Regions from separate parts of the Streptomyces sp. NPDC058239 genome, predicted to be linked through region 1. Evidence: riboswitches for the same ligand, from Rfam matches in the RefSeq annotation. Region 1 holds a riboswitch; the other holds the start of a gene.
The links. Region 1 has a riboswitch for cobalamin ahead of ACFVYE_RS26160 (ribonucleoside-diphosphate reductase subunit alpha). Riboswitches for the same ligand answer to the same signal wherever they lie in the genome.
Positions count from the first base shown of each region.

Region 2: linked by a shared signal. The riboswitch ahead of metE (5-methyltetrahydropteroyltriglutamate--homocysteine S-methyltransferase) and the one ahead of ACFVYE_RS26160 (ribonucleoside-diphosphate reductase subunit alpha) in region 1 are both predicted to bind cobalamin.

Region 1 covers NZ_JBHVWS010000027.1:6,809-10,790, forward strand. The annotation lists gene mctP (monocarboxylate uptake permease MctP) at 1-1,522, shown strand, start outside; cobalamin riboswitch at 1,671-1,816, shown strand; gene ACFVYE_RS26160 (ribonucleoside-diphosphate reductase subunit alpha) at 1,955-3,982, shown strand, end outside.
Region 2 covers NZ_JBHVWS010000016.1:140,892-144,873, reverse strand. The annotation lists gene ACFVYE_RS19585 (CbtA family protein) at 1-521, opposite strand, end outside; gene ACFVYE_RS19580 (CbtB-domain containing protein) at 550-765, opposite strand; adenosylcobalamin (AdoCbl) riboswitch at 811-903, opposite strand; gene ACFVYE_RS19575 (histidine phosphatase family protein) at 1,026-1,619, shown strand; cobalamin riboswitch at 1,678-1,897, shown strand; gene metE (5-methyltetrahydropteroyltriglutamate--homocysteine S-methyltransferase) at 2,061-3,982, shown strand, end outside.

The sequences.
Region 1 (3,982 bases):
CGACGAATGGGGCCTGGGCGGACGTTCGTTCGGCACCTGGGTCACCTGGTTCCTGCTCGGCGGCGACCTGTACACCGCGTACACCTTCGTCGCCGTTCCCGCGGCGATCTACGCGGCGGGCGCGGCAGGCTTCTTCGCCGTGCCGTACACGATCCTCGTGTACCCGCTGATCTTCACCTTCCTGCCGCGGCTGTGGTCGGTCTCGCACAAGCACGGGTACGTGACCACCTCGGACTTCGTCCGCGGGCGCTTCGGTTCGAAGGGGCTCTCGCTGGCGGTCGCCGTCACGGGCATCCTCGCCACGATGCCGTACATCGCGCTCCAGCTCGTCGGCATCCAGGCCGTGCTGGACGTGATGGGCGTCGGCGGCGGCGAGAACACCCACTGGTTCGTCAAGGACCTGCCGCTGCTGATCGCGTTCGCGGTGCTCGCCGCGTACACCTACTCGTCCGGTCTGCGCGCGCCGGCACTGATCGCGTTCGTCAAGGACGGACTGATCTACCTGGTCATCGCGGTGGCGATCATCTACATCCCGATCAAGCTCGGCGGCTTCGACGACATCTTCGCCAAGGCCGGCGATGCGTTCTCCCAGACCAACCAGGCAACCGGCAAGCCGCGCGGCGCGCTCGCACCGGGCGAGGCGGGCCAATGGGGTTACGCCACACTGGCGCTGGGCTCGGCGCTGGCGCTCTTCATGTATCCGCACTCGATCACGGCGACGCTCTCCAGCCGCAGCCGCAATGTGATCCGGCGCAACACCACGATCCTGCCGCTGTACTCGCTGATGCTGGGCCTGCTGGCGCTGCTCGGCTTCATGGCGATCGCCGCCGGGATCAAGGTGGACAACGGGCAGTTGGCCATCCCCCAGCTGTTCGAGACCATGTTCCCCGACTGGTTCGCGGGGGTCGCGTTCGCCGCCATCGGCATCGGCGCCCTGGTGCCCGCCGCGATCATGTCGATCGCCGCGGCGAACCTCTTCACCCGCAACATCTACAAGGACTTCCTGAAGCCGGACGCGACCCCGGAACAGGAGACCAAGGTCTCCAAGCTGGTGTCGCTGCTGGTGAAGGTCGGCGCGCTCGCCTTCGTCCTCACCATGGACAAGACGGTCGCGATCAACTTCCAGCTGCTCGGCGGGATCTGGATCCTCCAGACGATGCCGGCCCTGGTCGGCGGCCTGTTCACCCGCTGGTTCCACCGCTGGGCACTGCTCGCGGGCTGGGCGGTCGGCATGGTGTACGGGACGGTGGCCGCGTACGGGGTCGCCAGCCCGACCCAGGCGCACTTCGGCGGGTCGTCCAAGGAGATCCCGGGCATCGGTGAGATCGGCTACATCGGTCTGACCGCGTTCGTGCTGAACGTGGTGGTGACGGTGGTGCTCACCTTCGTCCTGAACGCCGTGAAGGCACCCGTCGGGATCGACGAGACCTCCCCGGCCGACTACACGGCCGACGCGGGTGACCCGGGCGTCCGGGCAGAGCTCCCGCCGGCCACGGCGGGGGCCCCGGGCGGCGGCCACTGACGACCGCTCCCACGGCCGGACGACGGCCCGTCACGCCCCCTTGAGCGGGGCGTGGCGGGCCGTCCGTCTGCTCCGGCAGGGGATCGCACGGCTTGTCCCGTCGGCTCGACTTCTGTTGCGCGACACAACATGTGGGGGCCGTCCCATCCAGCGGCCCCCACATGTATGCTCGTGCTCGCTGTCGTCGCAGGGAAATCCGGTGCGAATCCGGAACTGTCCCGCAACGGTGTATTCGGTGTGCTTTTGCGCACCCTCAAGTAAGTCCGAGGACCTGCCGACAGCGCATCCGGCTCGACCGAACCGGATGCCAGACGTCCGGGCCTCGCGGATGGGCCGGTGGACGCCGTGACGAGTGCTGCCCGACGCGGGCCCGCCTCTGCCCGGCTGCCCCCGTTCCCCGCCGGCCCCGAGCCGAGCGAGGGAGAGCACCACGTGACCATCGCGCCAGCCGATCCGGCTTCAGTCGCCTTGTCCGAAGCGGCCGAGTCCGAGGGAACCGCACACGACGGACCGGGGACCGCACTGCTGCGGACCCTGACCGACCTCACCGTCGATCTGCCCGACACCGACCCCGGTCGCGTCGCCGCCGCCGCGCTGCGCGGCCGTAGCGCCCGGTCGGACGAGGCGGAGTTGCGCTCGCTGGCAACGGAGGCCGCCGCGGGGCTGATCTCCGAGGACCCCGCCTACTCCCGGCTCGCGGCCAGGCTGCTGACCCGCACCATCGCGGACGAGGCTGCCGGCCAGGGCGCGCTCTCCTTCTCCGCCTCGGTCGCCGTCGGGCACCGCGAGGGTCTGATCGCGGACCGCACCGCCGAGTTCGTCGCGCTGCACGCGGCCTCACTCGACGCGCTGGTGGAGCGTTCGCTCGCCGACGGCGCCGACGACCGCTTCGGTTACTTCGGGCTGCGGACCCTGCACAGCCGCTATCTGCTGCGTCACCCGCACACCCGCCAGGTCATCGAGACGCCGCAGCACTTCATGCTGCGGGTCGCTGCCGGGCTCGCCGAGGACAACTCGAAGCGCGCCCTGGACGAAGTCGCGGCGCTGTACGGGCTGATGAGCCGGCTCGACTATCTGCCGTCCTCGCCGACCCTGTTCAACTCCGGCACCAGGCACCCGCAGATGTCCTCCTGCTATCTGCTGGACTCCCCGCTCGACGAGCTCGACTCGATCTACGACCGCTACCACCAGGTGGCGCGGCTCTCGAAGCACGCGGGCGGCATCGGTCTCTCGTACTCCCGCATCCGCGCCCGCGGTTCGCTGATCCGTGGCACCAACGGGCACTCCAACGGCATCGTGCCGTTCCTGAAGACGCTCGACGCCTCCGTCGCCGCGGTCAACCAGGGCGGCCGGCGCAAGGGCGCCGCCGCCGTCTACCTGGAGACCTGGCACGCGGACATCGAGGAGTTCCTGGAGCTGCGCGACAACACGGGTGAGGACCAGCGGCGTACGCACAACCTCAACCTGGCGCACTGGATCCCGGACGAGTTCATGCGCCGGGTCGACGCGGACGGCGACTGGTCGCTGTTCTCGCCGGCCGATGTGCCCGAGCTGGTCGACCTGTGGGGCGACGAGTTCGACGCCGCGTACCGGGCCGCCGAGGCCAAGGGGCTGGCCCGCAAGTCGATGCCGGCCCGTGAGTTGTACGGCCGGATGATGCGTACCCTCGCGCAGACCGGCCAGGGCTGGATGACGTTCAAGGACGCCTCCAACCGGACCGCGAACCAGACCGCCGAGCCGGGCCGCGTCGTCCACTCGTCGAATCTGTGCACCGAGATCCTCGAAGTCACCGATGACGGCGAGACGGCCGTCTGCAACCTGGGTTCGGTCAACCTCGGTGCGTTCGTCGCCGACGGTGGCATCGACTGGGAGCGGCTGGACGCGACCGTCCGTACCGCCGTGACCTTCCTCGACCGGGTCGTCGACATCAACTTCTACCCGACCGAGCAGGCCGGCCGGTCCAATGCGAAGTGGCGCCCCGTCGGCCTGGGTGCGATGGGTCTGCAGGACGTCTTCTTCCAGCTGCGGCTGCCGTTCGACTCCCCCGAGGCCCGCGCGCTCTCCACGAAGATCTCCGAGCGGATCATGCTCGCGGCGTACGAGGCGTCCTGTGAGCTCGCCGAGCGCTCCGGCCCGCTGCCCGCGTGGTCGCAGACGCGTGCGGCGCGCGGTGTGCTGCACCCCGACCACTACGACACCGAGCTGAACTGGCCGGAGCGCTGGGACGCGCTGCGCGCCCGGGTCGCGAAGACCGGGATGCGCAACTCGCTGCTGCTCGCCATCGCGCCGACGGCGACGATCGCCTCGATCGCAGGTGTGTATGAGTGCATCGAGCCGCAGGTCTCCAACCTCTTCAAGCGCGAGACGCTCAGCGGTGAGTTCCTCCAGGTCAACGCATATCTGGTGGATGAGCTGAAGCAGCTCGGCGTGTGGGACGCGCGGACCCGTGAGGCACTGCGC
Region 2 (3,982 bases), on a different contig from region 1:
GTGATCGTCGCGTTCCAGTTGCCCAGGCGTGGAGCCAGCCGCTTGCCGAAGATGACGACAGCGACGGCCAGCAGCACGCTGAGGGCGACCATCAGGAAGAACAGGGCGGTGCGTCGGCCGATCGTGTCGGGGTTGCCGACGGCCGGCGGGTTGGCCGGGTACTTCAGGAACGGCACGATGTACACCGTCAGCAGAGCCGCACCCGCGATCAGGGCGGCCGTGGCCCGCGGGCCGAATCTGCCGATCCGGCCGAGGGCGTAACAGAAGACGAGGGCGGCGATGCCGCCGATCGCCACACCGAAGACGAGCACACCGGTGGCAAGGCCGGCGGTGGACTGCATGGTGCGGCTGACGAGTTCCTCGCCGCCGCCGTGGTCATGGCTGTGCGCCTCTTCGAGAGCGATGGCCGCGTCCACCCGGGACTCGCCGAGGAAGTAGGCGACGACCAGAGCGAGCGCGCCCGCGGCGAGGCCGGCCAGCATGCCGCGGACGAGCAGGGCTCTGACAGATATGGAGTTCATGAGGATTTCCCCTGGATCGGACGGTACGTCAGTGGCAGGGGAAACCGAGGAGGTGGCGGCCGTCGTGGACCCACTCGTGAACACCTTCGCCGGAGATGACCGCGGTGGCGCCCTGCTCGGCGCCGACGAAGTACAGCAGTACGAGCATGAGGATGCCGAAGAAGACCGCCCAAGGGGCAATGGCCTTCAGGGAGATGGGGGTGATCGCCGGTACGGCGGTGGCGGGGGCAGCAGTCTGTGCCATGGCAGAACCTCCTGAGGGAACACGCGTCCCGTTCGTGGTGCCTGAGACGAAGGTGCTGGGTCTGACTTCCCGTACGGGTACGGGTTCACAGTGGCGCGACCGTGCCGGATTCTCACCGGACTTCCGTCACACTTCGTCATGCTCATCGGACGATACCGCCTGGGGGCAGGCGCGGCCATGGTGCCGTCGGTGGGGCCGGAAGGCCCGGATGCCATGGTGGGTGCACTTGAGGGGCCAGACTTCAGGGAGTTGACCCGGTCATGACGATAAAGGTGATGTTGATCTCACCGGCGCTCAACGCCGCGCTGCGCGAAGCCCGTTTCGACGGCGATGCGCCGCTGGACGCGGTCGGGGTCCGGCAGGCCAGGGCCGCTGCGGCAGCCGTGCCTGCGGCCGACCGGTATGTCTGCGGGCCGTCCGAACGGTGCGCCCGGACCGCCGACGCGCTGGGGTTGCACGCCGAGCACGAACTCGCGCTCCGCGGCTGGGACATGGGCCGGTGGAGCGGGCAGCGGCTGGAGGAGGTGAGCGGCAGCGAGCCGGAGGCGGTGTCGGTCTGGATGACCGATCCTTCGGCGGCTCCGCACGGCGGCGAACCGTTGCTGGAGTTCTGCGCCCGGGTCGGCCGCTGGCTGGAGTCCGTGGAGTCCCTCTACGGCGACGAGGGCGGCTGTGTGCTCGGGGTCGTCGAGCCTGCGGTGGTGCGGGCGGCGATCGTATCGGCGCTCGCTCTGCCGACGGGGGCGTTCTGGCGGCTGGACGTCGCCCCTCTGACGCTGACCGGGCTCAGCGGCCGGTCCGGACGGTGGAACCTGCGCTGTGGGCAGCCGCTGTCCCCCGCTCCGGGGCACTGACGTCCTCCCGTGGCCCACGGTATGAACAACTGACGTGCCGGAACCGCCGGTCAGCGCCTACTGTGGTGGTGCAGCTGGTTCGCCCTGTCCGCCAGACAGGCGCGTCGCAAGAGGGAACCCGGTGGGAATCCGGGACTGCCCCGCAGCGGTGAGTGGGAACGACCGCCGTCATCAAGCACTGGACCCGATACGGGGCCCGGGAAGCGACGGCCAGTAGGTGTCTCGTACGCGAGAAGTGCCCGCGAGTCCGAAGACCTGCCACTGCCCGTGCGCGTCGGACGCGCTCGGTGATCTCGGTGACCTCGTGGGCGGGTCGGCGTACATATCGGGCAGGGCACGCGCGCCTCCACGGCGCTGCGGTTCCGCCCGGTCCGTCATCCCTTCGCGCCTTCGATCCGTCCCGGGGTCGTATCAGGACACACGCTCGCGAAGGAGAGTTCCGTGACCAGCAAGTCCGCAGCCGCGGCAGCCCGGGCCACCGTGTACGGATATCCCCGCCAGGGGAGCAACCGCGAACTGAAGAAGGCCGTCGAGGGTTACTGGAAGGGCCGGGTCTCCGCAGCCGCCCTCCGGGAGACCGCCGCCGGCCTGCGCCGCACCAACTGGCGCCGGCTCGCAGACGACGGCATCCACGAGGTCCCGACCGGCGACTTCTCGTACTACGACCATGTGCTGGACACCAGCGTGATGGTCGGTGCCGTACCGGCCAGGCATCGTGAAGCCGTCGAAACCAATGGGCTGGACGGCTATTTCGCGATGGCGCGCGGTACGCAGGATGTGGCGCCGCTCGAAATGACCAAGTGGTTCGACACGAACTACCACTATCTGGTTCCGGAGCTCAGTCCCGACACCGTCTTCACCGCCGACTCCACCAAGCAGGTCGCGGAGTTCGAGGAAGCGCGGGCGCTCGGGCTCAGCCCTCGCCCGGTGCTCGTCGGTCCGGTGACCTATCTGCTGCTGGCCAAGCCCGCTCCGGGCGTCACCGCCGGCTTCGAGCCACTGACGCTGCTCGACCGGCTGCTGCCGGTGTACGCCGAGGTGCTGGCCGATCTGCGTGCCGCCGGTGCCCGGTGGGTGCAGCTCGACGAGCCCGCCCTGGTGCAGGACCGCACCCCGGCCGAGCTGAACGCCGCCGCCCGCGCCTACCGTGACCTGGGCGCGCTCACCGACCGGCCGAAGCTCCTCGTCGCCTCCTACTTCGACCGGCTCGGTGCGGCCCTCGCCGTGCTGGCAAAGGCGCCGGTCGACGGGCTCGCCCTCGACTTCACCGGTCCGGCGGCCGCCAATCTGAGGGATCTCGCCGCAGTCGGCGGTCTGCCTGGCAGGCGGCTGGTCGCCGGGGTCGTCGACGGCCGCAACGTGTGGATCAACGACTACCAGCAGTCCCTCACCACGCTCGGCACCCTGCTCGGCCTCGCCGGCCAGGTCGATGTGGCGGCCTCCTGCTCCCTGCTGCACGTCCCCCTCGACGCGACCGCCGAGCCTGACATCGACCCGCAGGTGGCCCGCTGGCTGGCCTTCGCCCGGCAGAAGTCCGCCGAGATCGCCACCCTGGCCCGGGGCCTCGCACAGGGTACGGACGCGATCGCCGCCGAACTCGCCGCGAATCGTGCCGATCTGGCCTCGCGGGCCGGTTCTGCGCTCACCCATGACCCGGCGGTACGGGCCCGGGCCGCTGCCGTCACGGAGTCCGACGGGCACCGTGAAGCGTCGTATCCGCAACGGGCAGCGGCCCAACGTGACCGTCTGCGGCTTCCGTTGCTGCCGACCACCACCATCGGTTCGTTCCCGCAGACGGCCCGACTGCGCACCGCACGCGCCGATCTGCGGGCCGGACGCATCGACACCGCCACCTACGACGAGCGCATCGAGTCGGAGATCCAGGAGGTGCTGGCGTTCCAGGAGAAAGCGGGCGTCGATGTGCTGGTGCACGGCGAACCCGAACGCAACGACATGGTGCAGTACTTCGCCGAGCAGCTCGTCGGGTACCTCGCGACTCAGCACGGCTGGGTCCAGTCGTACGGCACACGGTATGTCCGGCCGCCGATCCTGGCCGGGGACATCTCCCGGCCGGAGCCGATGACGGTGCGCTGGACGACGTACGCGCAGTCGCTCACCGCCCGTCCGGTCAAGGGCATGCTCACAGGTCCCGTCACCATGCTCGCCTGGTCCTTCGTCCGTGACGACCAGCCGCTCGCCGAGACCGCGCGCCAGGTCGCCCTCGCGCTGCGGGACGAGGTGAACGACCTTGAGTCGGCCGGAAGTTCGGTCATCCAGGTGGACGAGCCCGCCCTGCGCGAGACGCTGCCGCTGCGGGCCGCCGATCGCGCCGGGTATCTGGCGTGGGCGACCGAGTCGTTCCG